DNA from 3 places in the Spongiibacter sp. C9W genome. Region 3 is predicted to be linked to each of the others. Evidence: predicted binding sites of a transcription regulator. Region 3 holds the regulator's gene; each other region holds the start of a gene.
What was found. The regulator sigma-54, encoded in region 3, starts transcription at its own class of promoters, with help from an activator protein. The targets are predictions, from matches to a motif close to TGGCACANNNNTTGCNNT.
Positions count from the first base shown of each region.

Region 1: the regulator sigma-54 is predicted to act here: its motif matches at 1,699-1,716, upstream of AC2Q8J_RS11110 (cytochrome ubiquinol oxidase subunit I).
Region 2: the regulator sigma-54 is predicted to act here: its motif matches at 1,941-1,958, upstream of flgB (flagellar basal body rod protein FlgB).

Region 1 is NZ_CM170672.1:2,317,510-2,325,219, reverse strand. Features, by position in the region: gene AC2Q8J_RS11120 (hydroxymethylglutaryl-CoA reductase) at 1-223, shown strand, start outside; gene AC2Q8J_RS11115 (sigma-54 interaction domain-containing protein) at 246-1,562, opposite strand; gene AC2Q8J_RS11110 (cytochrome ubiquinol oxidase subunit I) at 1,774-3,147, shown strand; gene AC2Q8J_RS11105 (cytochrome d ubiquinol oxidase subunit II) at 3,147-4,139, shown strand; gene AC2Q8J_RS11100 (MBL fold metallo-hydrolase) at 4,525-5,415, shown strand; gene AC2Q8J_RS11095 (bifunctional protein tyrosine phosphatase family protein/NAD(P)/FAD-dependent oxidoreductase) at 5,430-7,121, shown strand; gene AC2Q8J_RS11090 (SulP family inorganic anion transporter) at 7,203-7,710, shown strand, end outside.
Region 2 is NZ_CM170672.1:1,073,058-1,080,767, forward strand. Features, by position in the region: gene flgE (flagellar hook protein FlgE) at 1-319, opposite strand, end outside; gene AC2Q8J_RS05180 (flagellar hook assembly protein FlgD) at 375-1,043, opposite strand; gene flgC (flagellar basal body rod protein FlgC) at 1,051-1,452, opposite strand; gene flgB (flagellar basal body rod protein FlgB) at 1,456-1,860, opposite strand; gene flgA (flagellar basal body P-ring formation chaperone FlgA) at 2,189-2,884, shown strand; gene flgM (flagellar biosynthesis anti-sigma factor FlgM) at 2,965-3,270, shown strand; gene AC2Q8J_RS05205 (flagella synthesis protein FlgN) at 3,267-3,659, shown strand; gene dinB (DNA polymerase IV) at 3,707-4,807, opposite strand; gene AC2Q8J_RS05215 (hypothetical protein) at 4,910-5,311, shown strand; gene AC2Q8J_RS05220 (DUF1244 domain-containing protein) at 5,318-5,623, opposite strand; gene AC2Q8J_RS05225 (hypothetical protein) at 5,729-6,307, shown strand; gene AC2Q8J_RS05230 (helix-turn-helix transcriptional regulator) at 6,304-7,458, opposite strand; gene AC2Q8J_RS05235 (SDR family oxidoreductase) at 7,550-7,710, opposite strand, start outside.
Region 3 is NZ_CM170672.1:2,897,388-2,905,097, forward strand. Features, by position in the region: gene AC2Q8J_RS13765 (carbon-nitrogen hydrolase family protein) at 1-244, shown strand, start outside; gene yjgA (ribosome biogenesis factor YjgA) at 247-771, opposite strand; gene mgtE (magnesium transporter) at 809-2,167, opposite strand; gene AC2Q8J_RS13780 (HPr family phosphocarrier protein) at 2,298-2,567, opposite strand; gene rapZ (RNase adapter RapZ) at 2,586-3,443, opposite strand; gene ptsN (PTS IIA-like nitrogen regulatory protein PtsN) at 3,446-3,895, opposite strand; gene hpf (ribosome hibernation-promoting factor, HPF/YfiA family) at 3,925-4,212, opposite strand; gene AC2Q8J_RS13800 (RNA polymerase factor sigma-54) at 4,282-5,775, opposite strand; gene lptB (LPS export ABC transporter ATP-binding protein) at 5,919-6,644, opposite strand; gene lptA (lipopolysaccharide transport periplasmic protein LptA) at 6,646-7,203, opposite strand; gene lptC (LPS export ABC transporter periplasmic protein LptC) at 7,190-7,710, opposite strand, start outside.

The sequences.
Region 1 (7,710 bases), 580 kb from region 3:
CACGCTGCCCTCGATTATCTGCGCCAGCTATGGCGGTGGCACCGGCTTGGCGACCCAGCGTGAATGCTTGGAAATGATGGGCTGTTACGGTGAGGGCAAAGCCCACAAACTCGCGGAAATTATCGCGGCAACCGTCCTAGCCGGAGACCTATCGCTGGCAGCCGCCGTTGTTTCCGATGAGTGGGTATCCAGCCACGATCAGCTCGGTCGAAATCGCCCCTAATATTGAATCGGTAACTCGCCGACTACTCCTCCAGCCGCCGATACAGCGACCGCAGGCTGATACCGGCAATATCGGCGGCTTTTTCCTTGTCGCCATTGCAATGCTGCAGCAGCGACTTGAGATACTGTTGCTCTTGCGCCTTTAAGTCCAGCCAGGGGCCCTTGTGAGGCGCGGCGGGACTTGGCGCGGGCTCTGCCTGGCGACCCTCTTGCCCAAAGCAGCGCTCCAGCACCGCGAGGTCGATAATACTGGAATGGGCGAAGATGGTGGCGCGCTCCAGGATGTTTTTCAGCTCGCGGATATTGCCCGGAAAATCATAGTCCTGCAGGCGCTTTACCGCAGAGTCGGTGAGGCGATAACCGCCATTGGGGCTGAGCTTTTTCAAGATCGAGCGGGAGATCAACGCAAGGTCGGCACGGCGCTCACGCAGCGGTGGCAGGTGGATGGGAAAGGTATTAATCCGGTAGTAAAGGTCTTCGCGGAACTGACCCTCGGCGATCATCGCTGGCAGGTCTTTGTTGGTGGCACAGATCAAGCGGAAATCGGCCAGCTGAGGTTGGGTGCTGCCCACTGCGCGATAACTGCCGGTTTCCAGCAGGCGCAGCAATTTTACCTGCATACCCAGCGGGACATCGCCGATCTCGTCCAGAAACAGGGTGCCGCCACGAGCCGACTCAAGCAGGCCCGGCTTATTGCTCACCGCGCCGGTAAACGCGCCCTTCACATGGCCAAACAGCTCGCTTTCAAACAGGGTGTCGGTCAAGCCCGCACATTCAACAGTAACCATCGCCTTGTCGCAGCGCCCACCGGTACTGTGGATCGCCTGCGCTGCCAGCTCCTTGCCGGCGCCGGACTCGCCGAGTAGCAACACCGAGGTGTCGTGGGGAGCAACCAGATTTATCAGCTCCAACATGGTGTTAAACGCCGCGCTGCGTCCCACCATATGGTCGCTGCTGATCTCCGCACTGGCGCTGCGCACTGGCTTGAGCATTTCAATAAAGTAGCGCAACTCTCCATTGCGACCTTTAATGGGTAGCATCTCTACATCAATATGCTCGCGACCACGGGGGGTATTGTGGATATGCAGCACGCGCTCACGCTCGCCACTGTGGGTACACGCCTGAAGGGGGCAGCTCTCGCCCGCCTGGTCGCAGGGCTTGTCGTAGCCATGAGACACCCTGAAACAGTGATCGCCCACCGGCACGTCGCCAAAGCTTTGCTGGTAACGCTGATTACTCGCCACAATCTGGTAATCGGGCGTCAGTAGAATGGCCGGGTGCTCTAAGCCGTCGAGCAGAGACCGAAAATCGAGGTCGAGGTCTGTAGCAATTTGTCGCATCGTCTTTGCCAGAAATGACAGGTATTCTGACAAGACTGACACAAAACCTGGCACGCTGCGATACACATTGCCTTTTGAAAACCGCTCGCCTGATTTTTATCCATCAAAATCAATGCGTTGCGGAATTTTCGCGCACTGGCACACACATTGCTGTGTATCTTAGTACAAATCGGAATATTGGAATTCCGTTTAGTAATATAGAGAGGAGCTTATGGATATCGACCCCCTTGTGCTGGCGCGCATACAGTTCGCCACCAATATCAGCTTTCATATCCTGTTTCCCGCCATTTCCATTGGCTTGGGCTGGTTGCTGCTGTTTTTTCGGGTGCGCTTTACCCAAACCGGCGACAAGGCCTGGGAATATGCCTATTACTTCTGGGTGAAGATCTTTGCCCTGACCTTCGCCATGGGCGTGGTCTCGGGCATTACCATGAGCTTCCAATTCGGCACCAACTGGCCGGGCTTTATGGAAAAAGCCGGCAATGTCGCCGGGCCGCTGCTGGGCTATGAGGTACTGAGCGCCTTCTTTCTGGAAGCTTCATTCCTAGGCATTATGCTGTTCGGCAAAGACCGCGTATCCAATCGCATGCACCTGATCAGTACCTTTCTGGTGGCATTCGGCACGACGCTTTCGGCGTTCTGGATTCTCAGCCTGAACTCGTGGATGCAAACCCCCACCGGCTACTACCTGGAAGACGGCGTGGTCATGGTGGAAAGCTGGTGGGAAGTGATCTTCAACCCCTCTTTCCCCTACCGCTTCTTCCATATGGTAATCGCCTCTGTACTGACCAGCGCCTTCCTCGTTGCTGGCGTCAGCGCCTGGCGGGCACTGAAGAATGTCGACGGCCCCGCCACCTGGAAGATTATGCGCACCGGCGTGATGGTTGCCGCGGTGCTGGCCCCGCTGCAAATTTTCATCGGCGATCTGCACGGCCTCAACACCCTTGAACACCAGCCGGCAAAAGTCGCCGCCATGGAAGCCATTTGGGAAACTGAGGAAGGCGCTCCCTTCACTGTTGTCGCGCTTCCCGACGAAGAGAGCCGCAGCAATAAATTCGCGCTGGAAATTCCCTACGCCGCAAGCCTGGTACTTACCCACGAACTCAAGGGCGAAGTTAAGGGCCTGAATGAGTTTGTTGGCGAGCACCCACCCGTCGCGATCGTGTTCTGGTCTTTCCGCGTGATGCTCGCCATCGGCGGACTAATGGTACTGGTCGCGTGGTGGGCCGCCTGGGCACTGCGAAACGGCCGGCAGGCCAGTAAACCCGTACTCGCGGCGCTCTCAGCGATGACCTTCTCCGGTTGGATCGCGGTGCTGGCCGGCTGGTACGTTACCGAGATTGGCCGCCAGCCGTGGATCGTCGACGGCGTGCTAAAAGTCCAGGACGTTGTCGCCGACCACAGCGCTGCCACCGTTAGCGGCACCTTGTTCGGCTATATCCTTCTATACCTGTTCTTACTGGCTTCTTACATCGGCGCGCTGCGCAATTTGTCAGCCAAGCCCGCTGCCTCGTTGATCTTAAACCCGGCTGGCACGGCGTCAGCCAACACCGGCGATAACACCGCGAAAGGGGGAGAATCGTAATGGAATACTGGCTACCGATTATCTATATGGCGGCAATGGGCTTGTCCCTGCTGATCTACGTTATTCTCGACGGCTACGACCTCGGTGTTGGCATGCTTATGCCGCTGGCCAACGACGCCGAAAAAGACATTATGGTCGCCTCCATTGGCCCCTTCTGGGACGCCAACGAGACCTGGATTGTGCTCGGCGTGGGGATTCTATTAATCGCCTTCCCCATGGCCCACGGCATCGTGCTCACCGAGCTGTATCTGCCGGTAACGATCATGCTAATGGGCTTGATACTGCGCGGCGTGGCCTTTGACCTGCGCGTCAAAGCGGGTGACCACCGCAAAGCGCTGTGGAACCGCGCCTTTTTCGTCGGCTCACTGGTCGCATCGATGGCTCAGGGCTGGATGCTCGGCGCCTACGTCACGGGCCTGCAATCCAATACCACCAGCCTGCTGTTCTCGGCCCTCATTGCGCTAACCCTGCCCGCGCTCTACCTCACACTGGGCTGTGGCTGGCTACTGATGAAAACCGAGGGCGACCTGCTCACCAAAGCCATTGGCTGGGCGCGCAAGTCCGTGTGGCCCATGGGCCTGGGCCTGTTGCTGGTGTCTATCGCCACGCCGCTGGTCAGCGACACGATTGCGGAGAAGTGGTTCAGCTGGCCCAACTTCCTGATTCTGGCGCCCATCCCGGTGCTGTCTCTGGCCGCGTTTGCCGCGATTGTTGCCCTGCTTAACAGCGACAACAGCATCTACCGCGGCCACGGCTGGAAGCTGTATGCCAGCACTGTGGCCATCTGCGTATTGGCCAGCCTCGGCCTTGGCTACAGTCTGTTCCCCAACATCATCATTGGCCAAATGACGATCTGGGATGCCGCCGCCTCGGTCAACGCCCTGCAATTCACCCTGGTTGGCGTTGTACTGACCCTGCCGATCATTATCGGCTACACCATTTTCGTCTACCGCATCTTCCACGGTAAGGCGACCCACCTCTCCTACGACTGAGCAGCAACAGCCACTGCTCATTGGCGGGCTGCGCGCAAGCGGGCCCGCCTTTTTTATGCCCGCGCCTTCAGTCGACGTCATCTATCAGCCGCCTCCAGCCCCCACAGAACACAACTCTGCCAAATGTGACGAAGTTTCTGTCAGATCTGGCAAAAGCAAAGAGGTTTTATTTGCGACGGCAGCTCAAGCAAGCCCGAATGAAATTTAATTTTCAACAATTACAATAACTTACGCTAAATATTCGTTTTTACCGTGTTTTGGCACGAATCCTGTTACTACAATCATACGGAATATAGTTATTCCAATTACGCATAACCGAGGCCGCGTTATCGCTGTACGCATCAGGGACCGATACCGCTCGCGACAACAGTAAGAGGATTGCATCATGCTCGACAATATCTCCATCGATATCGACCACAAACCCGAAGTTATCGCCTTCTTCGACGAACCCACCAACACCTTTTCCTATGTGGTGAAAGACCCCAGCAGCAACGCCTGCGCGGTCGTGGACTCGGTAATGGAAATCGACTATGCCGCGGGCCGCCTGTCGCTGGTGGGTGCCGACAAAATCATTCAGCACATTCGCGACAATAAACTGAGCCTCGAATGGATCATCGAAACCCACGTACACGCCGACCACCTGTCAGCTGCGCCCTATATTCAAGAAGCGCTCGGCGGTCAGATCGGCATTGGCGCCAACATTACAGTGGTGCAGGAAACCTTCGGCAAAATCTTTAACGCCGGTACAGAGTTCGCCCGCGACGGCTCGCAGTTCGACAAGCTGTTTAACGACGGCGACGAATACCACGTGGGCAATATGCTGTGCCGCGCCATTCACACCCCCGGCCACACCCCGGCGTGCATGACCCATGTAATGGGCGACGCGGCATTTGTTGGCGACACCCTGTTTATGCCTGACGGCGGCACTGCCCGCGCGGACTTCCCCGGCGGCGACGCTCGCGTTCTCTATCAATCCATTCAGCGCGTGCTATCGCTGCCCGATGAAACCCGCCTGTTTATGTGCCACGACTATATGCCCGGCGGCCGCGAGGTCGAATACGAAACCACCGTCGGCGCAGAGAAACAAGCCAACATCCACGTACACACCGGCACCAGCGAGGCGCAATTTGTCGCCATGCGCGAGGCCCGCGACGCCACCCTCGATATGCCGCGGCTGATCCTGCCATCTCTGCAAGTAAACATGCGGGCAGGCCACCTACCCGGCGCCGACGACAACGGCACGGTGTATCTAAAATTACCATTGAACGTACTCTAAGGGCTGGGCAAGGCATGGAATACAAGCAAATAGACTCGGGGCTGACGGTTTCCGGCCAGCTCACCGTTAACGACCTGCCGGCACTGGCAGAAAAAGGCGTAAAAACGCTGATCTGCAACCGTCCCGACGGCGAGGGCGGCGATCAGCCGGGCTTTAAAGAAATCGAAGCCAAAGCCACCGAGCTGGGCATGAGCTGTCACTACCTGCCGGTCGTCAGTGGCAAAGTCAGCGACGAAGATGCCGCCAGCTTTGGCGAGCTGCTCAGCGGCCAAAGCGCGCCGGTCCATGCCTATTGCCGCAGCGGCATGCGCTCCACCACCCTGTGGGCATTGAGCCGCGGTGAAGAGATGAGCCTGACAGACATCGTCGATGCTGCCGCCAAGGCCGGTTACGACATGAGTGGCGTGGCCGCGCGTATCGCCGCCGCCCGCAATGGCGACAATACCGCCGAGGGCATTGCCAGCTACGATGTGCTGATCGTCGGAGGCGGTGCCGCCGGTATCTCCACGGCCGCCAGTTTGGTGAAACGCTGCAAAGGCATCTCCGTTGCCATTATCGACCCCGCAGAAAACCACTACTATCAACCCGGCTGGACCCTGGTCGGCGGCGGTGTCTTCACCCCTGAGCAAACCCGGCGCAGCATGGCCTCACTCATTCCCAAGGGTGTGGAATGGATCAAGGCCGCCGTCGCCGCCTTCGACCCCGACAACAACACCGTGGTACTTGAAGGCTGCCGCCTACTGAACTATCAACGCCTGGTGGTAGCCGCCGGTATCAAATTGAACTGGGACGCCATTCCCGGCCTGAGCGAAACCCTGGGCAAGAACGGCGTCACCTCGAACTACCGCTACGACCTCGCACCCTACACCTGGGAGCTGGTAAACAAGGTTCGCAGCGGCCGCGCGATATTCACCCAGCCGCCCATGCCGATTAAGTGCGCAGGCGCTCCGCAAAAAGCCATGTATTTGTCGTGCGACCACTGGCACCGTCAGGGGCGCTTAAACAATATCGACGTGGAGTTCTACAACGCTGGTGCGGTGCTATTTGGCGTTGCCGACTACGTGCCAGCACTGATGAAATACATCGACAAATACCAGGCCAAACTCAACTTTGGCCACACCCTGACCCGCATTGACGGCCCGGCAAAAACCGCCTGGTTCGCCACCAAAGACGAACAGGGTAACGACGTGGAGGTCAGCCGCGAATTCGACATGATCCACGTGGTACCGCCGCAAGTCGCCCCCGACTTCATCCGCAATAGCCCGCTGGTCGATGGCGCCGGTTGGGTCGATGTCGACCAGGCCACGCTACAGCACAAGAAGTACGCCAATATCTGGGCACTGGGCGATGTAATGAACGCCCCTAACGCCAAAACCGCAGCGGCGGCGCGCATGCAGGCACCCATTGTTGCCAATAACATCGCAGCCGATATCAGCGGTCGCGGCGGCGACATTGCCCACTACAATGGCTACGGCTCCTGCCCGCTTACCGTAGAGCGCGGCAAGATCGTATTGGCGGAATTTGGCTACGGCGGCAAGCTGCTACCCAGCTTCCCCAAAATGATGCTCGACGGCACCAAGCCGTCTCGCCTGGCGTGGTTGCTGAAAGAGAAAATTCTGCCGCCCATTTACTGGCAGGGCATGCTCAAGGGACACGAGTGGCTGGTTAAGCCCACCATTGGTGAAGACGCACCAGCGAAAAAATAACCCACCCTTTCGCGCCGCTGATGCGGCGCTGTTTTTTCGTTTATGTGCAACACCACAGCCGCGACTGGAGAGGACAGCATTTTGAAAGGCGCACTCAGCCAATACTTACCCATCCTGGAATGGGGAAAGCAGTACAACCGCGGCCAGCTCGCCTCCGACCTGCTGGCGGCCGTCATTGTGACGATCATGCTTATCCCGCAGTCGCTGGCTTACGCCCTGCTTGCCGGCTTGCCTCCCGAAGTTGGTCTCTACGCCAGTATGTTGCCGCTCATCGCCTACGGTCTGCTGGGCAGCAGCCGCAGCCTGTCGGTGGGCCCGGTGGCCGTGGTTTCGCTGATGACGGCCAGCGCCGTCGGCCGCATTGCCGAGGTCGGCAGCATGGGCTACCTCGATGCCGCCGTGCTGCTGGCACTGTTCTCCGGGGCGTTCCTGCTACTGATGGGCGTTCTGCGAATGGGCTTTCTCGCCAACTTTCTGTCCCATCCGGTGATCGCCGGTTTTATCACCGCCTCGGGTATTATTATCGCCGTCAGCCAGCTTCGTCACCTACTGGGCGTGCACGCCCACGGCGACAACCTCTACGAAATTC
Region 2 (7,710 bases), 1.7 Mb from region 3:
TGAAGGCGCCAGCGCGCGTATAGGTAACGCCACTTGAGCCCTTCATGGTGAAGAAGCCTTCGCCACTAATGGCCAGGTCCAGGTTGTTGTCGGTGAAGTCGATGTTGCCCTGCGAAAACTGCTGAACAATGGTATTCAAACGAACACCTGCGCCGGGCGTGGTTTTGGTTACATCGTTATTGGATGTTGCATACACATCGGCAAAGGATGTGCGGGAACTTTTAAAGCCAGTGGTGTTAACGTTGGCAATGTTGTGAGCGGTGACGTCCAGGTGCGATGACGCTGCGTTCAGTCCACTCAATGCAATACGAAAGCTCATAGTTATACTCCTGCTGCGATCACTCGCGAATTGATCAATGAATGCGCCGAAGCGCCTAGCTAATTTCCTTTATTTGCGACATCGAGACCGTACCGACACCATCAATTTGCACCGTGGGGCTACCGCCGCCACTGGGCAAACTCACGCTGCGTACGGGGCTGCGAATATCCGTTTGCAAGGCCTCTACACTGTTGCCGTTCAGGTATTGCGCGCGAATTACATAATTGCCTGCGGGCAAACGCTCGCCGTCCAGGCCGCTACCATCCCAACGAAACGACACCGGTCCCGCCGTCTGCGGTCCTAACGCCACCTTGCCCAGCACCTCACCCGAGGGCGCCAAAATCTCGACATCGACCGCTTGCGTGCTCACCGGCAGTGTTACCTGACCGCTTACCGCGCCCTCTGATGGCAGGGCGACAACATCACTGCCGACCAGCACCTCTTTACCGATCAGCGAGGACGCATCCAGCAATTGACCGCCGTACAGCGAACTCGTCAGTGCAGCCAGGTTGTCATTCATCTCGCTGATGCCGCTCACCGACGTTAGCTGCGCCATCTGACTGATAAACTCCGTGTTGTCGGTGGGTTTAAACGGGTCTTGATTCTTAAGCTGCTGCAGCATCAGTTTCATGAAGTCGTCTTGCCCCAGCGAGGAGGCTTCTTTTTTTGCCGTACTCGCCGCACTCTGCTGCTGCAATTGTTCAAGCGTTCGCAATTCCATCATTCAGTTCCTACTGTTTACCGAGCTGCAAGGCCCGCAGGGTCAGGGTCTTCACCGTGGAAAACACCTCGGCGTTGTTCTGGTATGAACGGGAGGCGGACAGCATATTGGCCATTTCATCAACGGTGTTCACATTGGAGCCGTAGACATAGCCCTGCTCGTCTGCCATTGGGTGGCCCGGCTCATAACGCTTGGGAACAGGGGCATTGCTCTCGCTAATCCCCACAACCTCGACACCGGCGACGCCCTGCTGGCGGTCCAGCACGGTGGCAAAAACCGGCTGTTTTGCGCGGTAGGCAGCCTGTTCACTGCTGGCCACAGTATCCGCATTTGCCATATTGCTGGCGGTGGTATTCAAACGCAGCATTTGCGCGTTCATCGCCGCAGCGGCAATATCAAGGGGATTCGCCATCGCTTATTGACCTCCCTGAAGAATCGATTTAATTCCAGAGAACTTACTACTCAGAAAACTCATAGTGGCCTGATAGCGCATGCTGTTATCGGCAAATGCCGCTTGCTCTACATGGCTCTCCACCGTATTGCCGTCGACTGAGGGCTGCTGAGGCATGCGGTACATCACCGGCGCCTGCCCCGCCGCTGGAGCGACCGCTTCGGTAATATGCGCCGCATTGCTGCGACTGAGCGATAACTGCTGGCCCTGCGCTGCCTGGCCCAGTGCTTGTTTAAAGTCGATATCGCGTGCCTTGTAGCCGGGCGTGTCAGCATTGGCTATATTGGCGGCCAGCAGTTCGGTACGCTGCTGGCGAAGCAGCAGTGCCTGCTGGTGTATACCGAGTGCCTTATCAAAATTAATCGCCATAAATCTGTCTCGCTAAAGTTATGGGCTGCGCTGCCGATACACTGGATAAAGGCGCAAAGCCTTTGGCGTTCGACATGTCCGACGCAAAGCGCGTGCCACTTTTTTATTCTTATATTTTTCAACAACTTATAAAACCGGCGCCAACAAACCGTCGGTTTTTCGGCAAGCCCTTGCCGCCAGTTCTACCGGCGAGCGGCAAGTCTTTGTCACGCCTTCTAACACTCACTCTATTTCGCAAAACTGGCATAGCAATTGCTGCTTAACTCATAAAGCCCCCGCGCCGACAAAAACTTGGCGCCGCAAACTAATAGTGAGGGAATAAGGTGTCATGATCTGGCGCGCAGCAATCACAATCGCTCTCCTGAGCAGCGTCTGCCCGAGCACTCTGGCAGACGCTGGCGTGGAGTCAGCGCAGCGTATTAGCGCTACTGCCAGCCAGTTCATTGCCAAACGCCACCCCTGGCAAAATGAGAACACCCGTATCACCGTGGGCGAACTCGACCCGCGCACCCGTCTGGCAAAATGTAGTCAGCGACTACAGGCCTTTTTGCCGCCAGGCGCGACCATCCGGCGGCGCACGACGGTGGGCGTGCGCTGCGAAGGTGTTAAGGCGTGGAAGGTGTACCTGCCGGTAACGATCGCGGCATTCACTAAGGTCATGGTGAGCAAGCACCCTATCGCTGCCGGCCAGCGAGTGACTGAAGCGGATATCACTTGGACAGAGCGCGATGTATCGAGTCTGTCATACGGATACCAAAAGGGCCTTGGTGGTCAGGGAATGCTCAGCCGACGCAGTATTCCCCAGGGCGCGGTTATCACCGCGAATATGCTGGAGGCCCCAGCGATGATAAAGAAAGGACAAGAGCTCAAGCTCATTAGCCGCAGTACTGCCATTAACGTCAGCATGAAGGGCCGTGCCCTGCAAGACGCGGCGAAGGGTGCTCGAATACGGGTGGAAAATATCAGTTCAGGCAAACAGTTAGAAGGTATTGTCATTAGTGGTAATACGGTACGAATCGAATAAAAAAAAGCTAAAGTTTTATCGATAGCTGCCGTTAACTGTCATAAGGCATACCATCAACGCCAATGTAATGAGGAATTATCATGGTCGATCGAATTAATGGCGGCCCACTCGGCCAGCCAAGAAGGCTCGACAATAACCCGTCTTCAAGCGCGACCAACGCCGCGGATGCCGGTGCCACGTCGCCGCTCGAATCGGCAAGCACACCAGCGGCTGATAGCAGCCTGGTTGATCGCGCTCGAACCGCAATTGCCGGCAGCGACGGTATCGACCGCCAAAAAGTGGAGGCGATTAAAACCGCCATTCGCAACGGTGAGTTCACTGTCGACAGCGAACAGGTGGCAAAGGCCTTTGTCGACCTGGAACGACTGACAGATCCTAGCGCATGATGACCGATACCGAGCAACAGTTACTGGCCCATAGCCAGCGCTTTGAAGCGCTGTTAAACGAAGAGTTGGCAGTGCTGCGCGACCACGGCGACGCCGACCGCCTGCGCGAGCTTGCAGAACAAAAAATGGATTGCTGCCAGCAATTAGAGACGCTCGAGCGACTGCGCCAACAGCAGCAGCCAGAGCGGGCGATGTCTGCGGAGGTGACTCAGAGCCTGCGCCGCTGTCGCGATCTGAATGAGCGTATCGGCAGCCTGCTTAGTCGACAGCAAGATTACAATGAACAGGCCATGCACATCCTCGGGCTGGGCAGCCCCGCCCTGCGCACCTATGGCGCCGATGGCCAAACAGGCGCGTCAGCCTACAGCAGACGCCTTGGCGAAGCCTGAATACAAACAACGCAATCTTATCAGTACCGCGCCGGCGCCCGCCGTCGCTAGAAAAGGCTGAGCTGCTGTTGCTCTACCGGCGCGGCGAAACGAACACCCACACCAATCAAGCGAACCGGGGAATGCAATCGCGCCCAGGCCTGTATCATCAGCGGTGGCAGGCAGGCGGGGTCAAGCTTGCCTTCCTGGCGCAATTCGATGGTGGTTACCTTAAATTCCCTGCTCTTCAACTTAACGAACGCGCCCGCGATAGCCTGTTCACTATGTGGCTGCAAACGCCGCTGTAACTCGTCAATGAGTTGAGCAAGTGCTGCATCCGCGGCCTCCCCTGGCGACAGATCCTCGGCAAACGTGCGCTCAACGCTCAACGATTTGCGCTGCCTTTCGGCCTTTACCGGCCGCGCATCCACACCGCGCGCATAACCATATAACTGTCGCCCAAAGCGACCAAAACGCTCCACTAAGGTCAGCTCGCTCCACCCTTGCAGCTGCTCGCAGGTTTCGATGCCCAGTGCCGCCAACTTCGTCGCCATCACTTTGCCGACGCCGTGAATCTTGGTTACCGGCAGCGCACGAACAAAGTCATCGACCTGATCGGGCCGTATCACCGTAAGCCCGTCAGGTTTTTGCCAGTCGCTGGCAATCTTCGCCAAAAATTTATTCGGTGCAACGCCCGCGGAAATGGTGATTCCCACTTCGCGGGCTACCGCTTGCCGGATCGCTTCGGCAATGCGGCTGGCGCTGCCCTGAAAATGCGGCGACTCGCTGACATCCAGGTAGGCCTCATCCAGGGACAACGGCTCGATCAGCTCGCTGTAGCGACTAAATATTTCACGAATCTGCGCAGCAACATGGCGGTACTTATCCATATTCGGCGGGACCAAAATCAGCTGCGGGCAACGCTGCAATGCGGTTGCAGTCGGCATTGCCGAGTGCACACCATAGGCGCGCGCCTCATAGTTGCAGGTAGCGATCACGCCGCGCCGACTGGCCTTGCCACCAATGGCAATCGGCCTACCGCGCAAACGCGGGTCATCACGCATCTCCACCGAAGCGTAAAAACAATCGCAGTCGCAATGAATGATCTTTCTCGTGTTGAGCACCGACACCATGGCGCAGAAAACCCGCTTAAGCCAAATACTGTACAAACATACAGACTTTACGCGAGCAGCTTGCGCTTGTCACTCATGGTAGTGAGGTATACTGTGCGCCACACCACCCACGTTGAATTAAAAAGGAATGCCGTAGCAATGAGTATTGGCAGTTGGACCCCGGACTCTGAAAAAGCCGCTATCACCATTGATCGAGACTTTCTCGAGCGCTGTATAGCACTGAGCGACGACGCGTCCCTGGCAACACTACCCTCGCCGTTCACTGAGGAGGAGCAGCAGCGCTATAGCACCGTCATGCGACTACCCGCTGAGCCCTGGCAACTCGCTGTGGCCGATTTCGACAACGCTGAGCTACTGGCACTCATTCGCTTCTTCACTGTTGCCGAAGAGCGGATTAGCGGCTGGGAAGCTGGCGCAGAATCCCCCGCCATTTGGATCAACAAAGTGTTGCGCAAACGCGGTGAAAAGCTATCTGTTGAGACACTGCGCTGGATTCGCGCAAATAGCCGCAATCGCTTTATCCCCAATGGGGGCCTCTAGGCGCTGCTACTTCTGCTCTTTATTAAACGCTGCCAGCGCTTCGGGGCTGGCTTCTTTTTGGTATTTCGATTTCCATTGCGAATACGGCATGCCATAGACTCTTTCGCGCGCCGCGTCGTAATCCACCTCTATGCCCTGCTCTTCGGCTGCAGCCGCATACCACTTCGACAAACAGTTACGGCAAAAACCCGCCAGGTTCATTAAGTCGATATTTTGCACATCTTTGCGGCCGTCCAAATGCTCGAGCAAGCGGCGAAAAACCGCTGCCTCTATCGCATCGCTCTGTGACTTGTTCATAATTTGTTCACTCATTCGCTGCATTACTCTGTTCATTATCAGGAAATTTGCTATGTTAAGCCAACGAACAGACTTCCTGCTCGCGACGTACCCCAACACTTTATGACGGAGTCAGAAAGCATGGCTAAACAAAAACTAGACCCTGTAGCGCTGATCAACCGGGAGATTGAATCTCTGGAAGATAAAGTAGAAAAGCTACGCGACCGCTTAATATCCGACGCGGATAAAGCACTGGAGCGCGCTAAGGCGCAAACTGAAAAAGCGCGAGCGAAAATTCGCCAGGAGCAGGAAAAGCTGCGCGAGCTGCAAAAGAAAGCCAAGGAAAATATGGATGCTCGCATACAGCGTCAGATGGAGCGCGCTCACAAGGCCGTGGACTCTGCGCGCGAGCTTGAGGTGGACGCCAAGGCGCTGGTCATTATGGCCCGCGAACAAATGCAGGATTTAAAGGCTGACTATCAGCGTGCCAAAGCTCTGGCTAAGGCTGCCCGCGATGCTGCGCGAGACTTCGACAAGAAAAACCCACCTAAGAAAGCGGCCGCTAAAAAGCCAGCGGCAAAGAAAGCCCCTGCTAAAAAAGCCGCAGCCAAAAAGGCACCCGCCAAAAAAGCCGCTGCTAAGAAAGCTCCAGCAAAAAAAGCACCCGCTAAAAAGGCCGCAGCCAAAAAGGCAGCCGCTAAAAAAGCGCCCGCCAGCTAGTCGTGACGATCGCTGGCCGGCTCGCCGGCCAGCGTGACGACACTATTCAAAATCAACTGAATTAACTGCGTTTGCCGCGCGACGCCGGTTTTCGAAAACACCGAGCTGAGATGCGATTTAGCCGTATTCCGAGAAATATTTAAGCTGAGCGATGCCTCGTCCAGGCTTTGCCCGTTAACCAGTCGCACCGCCAATTTAGACTCTGCAGGTGTTAAACCGAACAGTTCGATTAACACATCACTGGGTGCCTGACGCGGTGCCATGGGGTCACTAATGAACACCGCTACGGCCGGACGCCGCTCACCACCGTGGTCACTGTGCGGCAGGGGTCGTATCAGCAGGCTTAAGCCACTCAATGAGCTGGCACCTGCAAGGCGAAAGGCGCGAACACAGCCTGCCTCGCGCTGGTGATGCGCCTGTATTACCTCGCCAAGTAGCATTTTGAAGTCTTGCTGCTCACGCCGATTTTCAAAACTCAGGCGTCCTCCCTGCAATGCGACACCGCGCCCCTGTGCTAACAGGCGCTCGGCCACTGGGTTGCTATTTAAGCTATCGCCGTTGGCATCCAGGGTAATCACGCCCACCGACAAACTGTCGATGGTATTGGCATACAGCACTCGCTCGCGTTCACTTTCACGTAACCGGGAGTGGATTTGCACCGCCTGTTTAATATGTGGCAGCAGTTGCTTGCACAGGGCCTTTTCCCGCGCGCCAAAATCTTCGCGGCTCTCTGGCCGCGTGACGCGCAGCCGTGCCAGTAGCTCCTCACCGTGCCATAAATCGGCACCCAGGATGTGCCGCACATTGGCTGGCTCTATATAATTTTGATAGTACTCGGACGCCTCAAACTCCTCTGCCGACATGTACTCAGCCACGGTGACGACATCGCCATCGGGAAGATTCACAAAGGGGTCTAAGGCAAAATAGGTCTCGTTGTAGGCGCGATAGATTTCCGGCGAAACCACCAGCGCGTTGAGTATCACGCCGGGGTCGTGCTCATTCGGCGGCCGCAGCAGCAAGGTCGCATAGTTACCGCCCAAGGCGTCCCTGAGCTGATCCAGAAACGCCTGCCAGGGGGGCGTTTCCAAAGTGCCGCCGTAGAGCGCGCGCAGCAGAGCGTCCATACGCGGCGAGATAGAAATCTCAGACATAGAAGATCGAGGCCATTGTGATGCAATAGCCTCGATTCTAAGCGCTGACCGCATGGAATTCATCTATAGCGCACTAAATCCTCGCAGCGGTTTAATGTGGCAAGAAATCGCCACCATTTACATCGAGCGCGGCACCGGTCAGCGCTCGGGAGTACTCCGACCCCAAAAACACAGCGGCTTTGGCGCAATCGCCGTCATCGGGTATACGGCGCAGCGGGATATTGGCGGCTACAGCAGCTTTTTGCTCTTCGA
Region 3 (7,710 bases):
GCATTGGTTACCACTGCTGCGTGCGCGTGCAATTGAAAATCAGGTGGCGGTTATTGCAGCAAATCAGGGTGGTGTTCACAGCGCGCGCCGAGAGACATCTGGAGGTTCTTGCGTGATTGACAGCTGGGGGGGCGTACTCGCCGAACTCGGCTTTGGCGCCGGTATTGCGACAGCTGACATCGACATGGCGGCGCAGCGAGCGCTGCGTCAAGAAATGCCAGTGTCGCAACACCGGCGATTCTAGTTCTACGCCTGGCTTTCTTCTTCGTTGGCAATTTGCTGAAGTTCGCGCAGGTAGCGAAAGAGCTTGCGCGCTGCTGCGGGCGGCTTATTCGCCGTTTTTTCTTTGCCAGCTTGCATGAGTAATTGGCGAAGTCGCTGTCGATCGGCATTGGGGAAACGTTGCAGTGCGGCGTCGACGCCCTTGACGCCAGCAGCTAGCATATCGTCTCGCAAGTCCTCGAGCTCGTGAAAGCGTCGCGCCAATGCTTTTTGCCCTTGCTCCTGTTCAAGCAGGGCGGCTTCAATGCCGCTGGCATCAATGCGGCGCATCAGTTTGCCGATGTACTGCATTTGCCGGCGAAGCCCCTCGCGGCTCTTAATCCGCCGCGCCGTGGCGATGGCTTCCTCAAGGTCGGGATCGTTGATGGGAACCCGGGCCAAGTCGGCATTGCTTAAGCCCACGAGGCGACTGCCCAGTTTTTGCAGGGCTTCCATTTCGCGCTTCAGTGCGGTTTTACTCGGGCGTTCTTGATCGTCTATATCGGTCACAATAACGGTTGCTCTATCGGCTTGGCTTGAGTGGAACTCAAGCGTAAAAATACGTGGCTAATCCGAGGAAGGACATAAAGCCGACAACATCGGTAACCGTGGTTAACACAACGCCGCCAGCTAACGCGGGATCGATGTTTAGCGCCTTCATTACCAGCGGCAAAATGGCGCCGGCCAGTGATGCGGTGATCAGGTTAATTACCATGGCGGCGGCGATAATGGCGCCGATTAAGGGGTCGTTAAACCAGTAACTGGCGGCCAGCGCGACAATGAGTGCCCACAGCAGCCCGTTCATGAGTCCTACCAGAACCTCTCGATTGATCAGCCAGCGACTGTTATTGCGGCTGATATGGCCAAGGGCCATCCCGCGAATCACCACGGTTAAGGTTTGTGTGCCGGCGACACCGCCCATGCTCGCGACAATGGGCATGAGTACGGCCAGTGCGACGACTTTTTCAATAGTGCCTTCAAAAAGGTTGATAACACCGGAGGCAATAAAGGCCGTTAACAAATTGATGCCGAGCCAAATGGCGCGGCGCGGCGCGGTGGTCATTACCGATGCAAAGGTGTCTTCGTCTTCATCCAGACCGGCCATACTCATCAGTGAGTGGTCGGACTCTTCGCGGATAACATCGACGACGTCATCGATGGTGATTCGGCCAAGGAGCAATTGATTGTCGTCGACCACGGGGGCACTGACCCAGTCCCGCCGCTCGAAGAGGTTGGCAACATCGCGCGCAGGCATGGACGCCACAATGGGCTCAACTTCGGTGTCCATGATTTCACGAACGGTAACGCTGGGATCCGAGACCAGCAGTTTCCGCAGCGACAGTGAGCCAATGAACTGGTCATTACGGTTAACGACCAGCAGGCTATCGGTCATTGCGGGAAGCTCTTCGTGCCGCCGCAGGTAACGCAGCGCGACATCCAGGGTGATGTTCGGCCTTACAGTGATGGTGTCGGTGTTCATCAGACCACCGGCACTGTCCTCGTCGTAGGACAGTATGTGCTCCACACGCACCCGGTCTTGATGGTCCATCGACTCCAGCACTTCGCGAATCACGCGGTCCGGAAGTTGCTGGAGTATATCGGCGATATCGTCGGTTTCGAGACCCTCGGTGATCGCGGCGACTTCCTCGGCATCCATGTGCCGCAGGAACTGACTCTGCACCTCGTCGCTCAGGTGCTGGAGAATGTCACCCTCATTTTCGGTATCGACAAGTTGCCACAGCACGCCCCGTACTTTTTGCGGTGTCGACTCAATAAGGTGGGCGGCATCGACGGGAGGCAGGCCGTTGAGCATACGCCGAATTTGCAGAAACGCGCCGGAGCCCAGAGCTTCATTCAGTAGCTCTAGGCGGCTTTCAGCTTGGGGCTTTTCTGCGGTTTGGGCCATATAGCTCTCTGCGTTGCGTTCGGCTTTCTGCTGGATAGCAGTCACACAGTGTGGCGAGAATTATCCTTTAATCTTCGCTGGGCAACAATTGCAGACGGGCGAAATCGCGCTGAAATGCGCAGTATTTGATTTATTCGCCTTCGTCAAAGCGGCGTTCGATCAAGTCGACGAGAGCGTCGAGGGCGGCTTGTTCGTCTTCCCCTTCGCAGCGAATATGCAGTGTCATGCCTTTGCTGGCCGCGAGCATCATTACCGACATGATACTTTTTCCGTCGACCCATTGCTGCCCCGCCGACACCTGAATGCGAGAGGCAAATGCGGTGCTGGTGGTCACGAATTTGGACGCAGCACGGGCGTGAAGGCCGAGTTTATTGATGATAGGAATTTGGATTTCTTGCATCGCCTTGTCCAGCCCAGGTTAGTGCTGAAGTTCGCGGTGGCGAACTTGCAGGCCAGGACAGGTGTCGCGAAGCGCCTTAGCCAGCTTTTCGGCCATGTATACTGAGCGATGTTGTCCACCCGTGCAACCGATCGCGATGGTGAAGTAGCTGCGACCGGCAGATTCTATCTCAGGCAGCCAGCGCAGCAGGTAAGTGAGTATGTCGTTATACATCTGTTGGACTTGCGGCTGGGCATCTAGGAAGTGCTGAACGGCCTCGTCGCGGCCGCTAAGGCTGCGCAGCGCCTCGTCCCAGTGAGGGTTGGGGAGCATGCGCAGGTCGTAGACCTGGTCGGCATCAATGGGCAGGCCGCGCTTAAAGCCAAAGGACTTTAGCTGTAATGCCATGCGGCTAGCGTCGACGCCGAGAACGCGGTCACGTATGGTGGCGCGCAATTGATGCACAGTCATGTCGCTACTATCGATGGTCAGCGATGCCTCTGCGACAATGGGCTCCAACAGCGCAGACTCTTGCTTTATCGCGTCGCTAAGCGGCTGGGAGTCGGTGCTCAGCGGATGCCGTCGGCGGGTCTCGCTAAAACGCTTAATGAGCTTGTCGTCGCTGGCATCCAAAAAAAGAATACGCAAGCTGGCCAGGCTTCGAACTTGTTTGCACAGTTCTTGGAAGCGGGCGAGCTCTGTTTGTGAGTTTCTCGCATCGATACAGACAGCAACCTGCTGATGAACTTTCAGTGTGCTTTGAGAGAGTTCGGTAACGAGTGCGGGCAGCAGTGACACCGGCAGGTTGTCGATGGCGTAAAAGCCTTCGTCTTCGAGCTGGTGCAGCGCCGTGCTTTTGCCCGAACCTGAGCGGCCGCTGAGAATAATAAGCTTCACGCCTAGCTCGCTACCGCACGTTCATAAAGACTGCTGTCGCTGTCTGCGCTGCGAAGCTGCTGGCGGAAAGCGTCATCGTTGAAGGCGTTGGCCAAGCTTGCCAATACTTTAATGTGTTCGTCGTGTGCTTCGGCAGGAACGATCAACGCAAACACTAAGTCCACGGGTTGGTCGTCTATCGCTTCGAAGTCGATAGGCTCGGCAAGTTTAAGCAGCATGCCGGTAATTTCGGTGCACTGCTGGCTGCGACAGTGGGGAATCGCAACCCCGTGCCCGATACCGGTGCTTCCGAGTCGCTCGCGGGCGAGCAGTTCGTTGAACAGTTCGTCGGCGTTGAATTGCGCATTATCCTCACTGACAAAAATAGAAATTTGTTCCAGTAGGCGTTTCTTGCTGCCCACAGACGTACCGCAGTGGGTACGTCCGGGGCTGAGTATTGAATCAAGGGTCATGTTTACGTTTCCGGAACATCCCCGGGCCTTTAGTGGCCCAGGTTTTTCTCCTTGTGTTTAATAAGCTGGCGATCGAGCTTGTCGGTGAGGCTGTCGATGGCCGCGTACATATCCTCTGATTCACAGGTGGCGAACAGATCGGCGCCGGCCACATGTACGGTGGCTTCAGCTTTTTGAACCAGCTTTTCTACTGACAAGGTAACGTCGGTATTGGTGATATTGTCGAAGTGCCGTTGCAGCTTGGCGAGTTTGTTGTTGACGTAATCGCGAAGTGCCGGGGTAACTTCAACATGGTGACCACTGACGGTTATTTGCATATCTTGCTCCTTCATCGCTGAGAACATCCGGCGCCTCCCGGCGCGTTGTTTGGGCCTTTTGGGGCCTTATTAGACCAGTCTTTTCCGTTCGTTAGAGGGCGGAATGACTAGTGATTCCCTGTACTTTGCAATGGTTCGCCGGGCAACTTTGATGCCTTGCTCGGCCAACAGTTGGGTGATTTTGCTGTCGCTTAGCGGTTTCTTGGGATTTTCTGCGGCAATTAATTTTTTGATTAGTGCACGAATCGCCGTGGAGGAGCATTCTCCTCCGGTATCGGTCGAGACGTGGCTGGAGAAAAAATATTTGAGTTCGTAGATGCCTCTCGGGGTATGCATATATTTTTGCGTGGTAACCCGTGAGATCGTCGATTCATGCATGCTCACTGCATCGGCGATATCGTGGAGCACTAGCGGTTTCATCGCTTCGTCGCCGTACTCCAGGAATCCGCGCTGATACTCAACAATTTTGGTGGCGACTTTCATCAGTGTTTCGTTGCGGCTCTGCAGACTTTTAATGAACCAGCGCGCTTCCTGGAGGTTGTCGCGAATATAGTCTTTGTCGCTGCTGGTGCCGCTGTCTTTGGCGAGCGATGCGTAGTGGCTGTTAATTTGTATTTTCGGGGCAATGTCCGGGTTTAACTCAACCAGCCAGCGGCCTTCTTTTTTGCTGACGAATACGTCTGGTACCACATACTCCGTTTCGTCGTTGCCCACGCAGTCACCGGGAGTGGGGTTCAGCGTTTGAATGAGTGCCAGGGTGTCGCGCAGTTGGTCTTCTTTTAGCCGGCAGCGACGCATGATTTGGTTGTAATCACGGTTGCCGAGCTGCGGCATATGTTGCTCGACAATCTGCAGCGCTTCAGCCAAGTATGGGGTGTCTGGGGAGAGCTGTCGAAGTTGAATCAGCAAGCATTCTTGAAGGTCCTGGCCGCCAACACCTGGGGGGTCAAACTGCTGGATGAGGTGAAGGACTGCATTCACTTCTTCTATTTCGATATTGTCGTCGTCGAAGGCGTCCACCAGCTCTTCGGGGCTGACGGTGAGCCGCCCTTTTTCATCGATCGCGTCGATGATGGCATCAGCGACGATGCGGTCAAGTTCTGAGAGCCGGCTGAGGTTGAGTTGCCAGCGCAGGTGGTCCTGGAGCGACTCTGAGCTGCCGTGGCGATAGTCATTGTTGTAGTCGTCGTCGGCGCTACCGGCCGCGGAGGAGCTTGGTGCGGAGCTTTGGTAGACGTCTTCCCACTGGCTGTCTACCGGCAAATCTTCGGGGATGTCGCTGCGCTCGGCCCATTCACTGTCAGCGTCGTTGCTGGGCGCCTCCTCAGCAGAGGTCGTTTTGCTGTCAGCCTCATTGGCGTTACTTTCGCTCTGGCTGTTGCTGCTCTGGGGTTCCGGGCTGTCGCTGTCTTCCTCTACTTCCAGCAGGGGGTTGGAGTCCAGTGCCGACTGAATTTCCTGTTGAAGGTCGAGGGTGGAGAGCTGTAATAAACGAATCGCCTGTTGCAGCTGGGGCGTCATGGTCAGCTGCTGACCGACTTTTAGCTGGAGCGATTGTTTCATAGGCAATGACTTCTACTACAACCATACCTGAGGGATTAAATGCCGTTATGTAGCCATAAACGACGATGCTTCAGGGTCAGTGTAGTCCCGCAGCCGCACCGCTGCAATAGGCGTTTAAAGCAATTGCTGTGCCGATTTTTTGATCAAAGGGTAAATGTGTCGCCGAGGTAGATGTCCCGCACGATTTGGTTGTTGAGCACGGCCTCGGCATTGCCCTCAGCAACGATGCGACCTTCGCCAACTATGTAGGCTTTTTCGCAGATATCGAGGGTTTCTCGCACGTTGTGGTCGGTAATTAGGACGCCGATGCCGCGCGCCTGCAGGTGGCGAATAATCTGCTGAATATCGTTCACCGATATGGGGTCTACCCCGGCAAAGGGCTCGTCGAGCAGAATAAAACTGGGCTCGGTGGCCAGTGCTCGTGCAATTTCTACTCTGCGCCGTTCCCCGCCCGAGAGCGCCATACCCGGCGATTGGCGAATATGGGCAATGTGAAATTCTTGTAGCAGTGCATCGAGCTTTTCTTTGCGTTGCTTGCGATTCAGGTCGCTGCGGGTCTCCAATATCGCCATGATGTTGTCAGCGACGCTCAGCTTCCGAAATATGGATGCTTCCTGAGGGAGGTAGCCAACGCCGTGTTTGGCCCGACCTTGGATGGAAAGCGGTGTCAGGTCTTTGTCGTCGAGCTGAATGCGGCCGCGGTCGGCGTTGACGATGCCGACGATCATATAAAAACAGGTTGTTTTTCCCGCCCCGTTGGGACCCAACAAGCCGACTATTTCACCGCTGTTAATACTCAGGGAGACGTCTTTGATTACCTCTCTGCCTTTGTAGGCTTTAGCGAGGTTGCTGGCTTTCAATACGGGCATGTTAGCGGGGAGTCTCCGGGGTGTCGGGGGTGGTGCTTGGCGCGGGGCTATCGGTATCACTCACGCCCTGCTGAGGCTGTAGGGTCATTTGTACCCTGCCATCGAGTTTGTGGCTGCCACCATCGGCAATGACCATTTGCTTGCGCCCGCTGTATACAATGCGATCGCCACTGATCTTGGAGCCTTGATGTCGGATGGTGGCATCTTTTTGCAGCAGGATTTCCTCGGCATTTAGGCTGTATTCTATGAGTCGGGCACTGGCGACCACGACGCCTTCCCCGGCGCGGGGTTGTTGCTCAAAATGGGCGGGGCTGCCATGGGCAATAACCTTGGTTACTTTTCTGTCAGCCTCGACAATAATCAGCTTGTCTGCGCGAATAATCAGGCTGCCCTGCGACATATTGACGTTGCCCGTGTAAATGCCGCGATTGTTTTCATAGGTGGCTTTATCTGAGCTGAGGTTGATGGCCTGGCGGCGGTCATCGGGCAAGCCGTGCACGCTGCTGGCGAGGCAGAGCAGGGCGCTAATAGCGAAGGTGCGTAGATTATTGCGGTTCATAGTGTCCTTTTACCTTCGCGAGCAGCTCGACTTTCTCGTTAACGAGGTCGGCCGTCATGCCCTCCGACTGGGTTTCGCCATTGGGTAGTTGCAGTCGCAGTGGCTGATCCGTCGCAACCAGGCTTTGCTCCAGGTCAATGCTGAGTTGCTCTGTGTGGATTTGCGCTTCGCGAATTAAGTCTTCAACAACAACACTGCCACGCAACTGCAGTTGTTGGCCATTTTGTGACAGTGTGCCGGTAATGGCTTGCGCCGTCCACGGCCGCTGCTCGCCGATATTGCCGATGTAGAAGGGCTGATTGAGCTGGATGTTGCCCGAGGAAATCATGCGTTCGGCACTGTCGGCGCGCCACCGGTATGCCACATTGCCGTCTTGGCGATATTTCGAGCCTTCGATGCCCTGGAGGTGGGAGTCAACATCGGGGATGGCTTCGAAGCTGTCAGTCAGGCTCAATTTCCCGCTCTCACTAAATTGCGTGAGGTAGATCACGGTGCCCGCGATAGCGG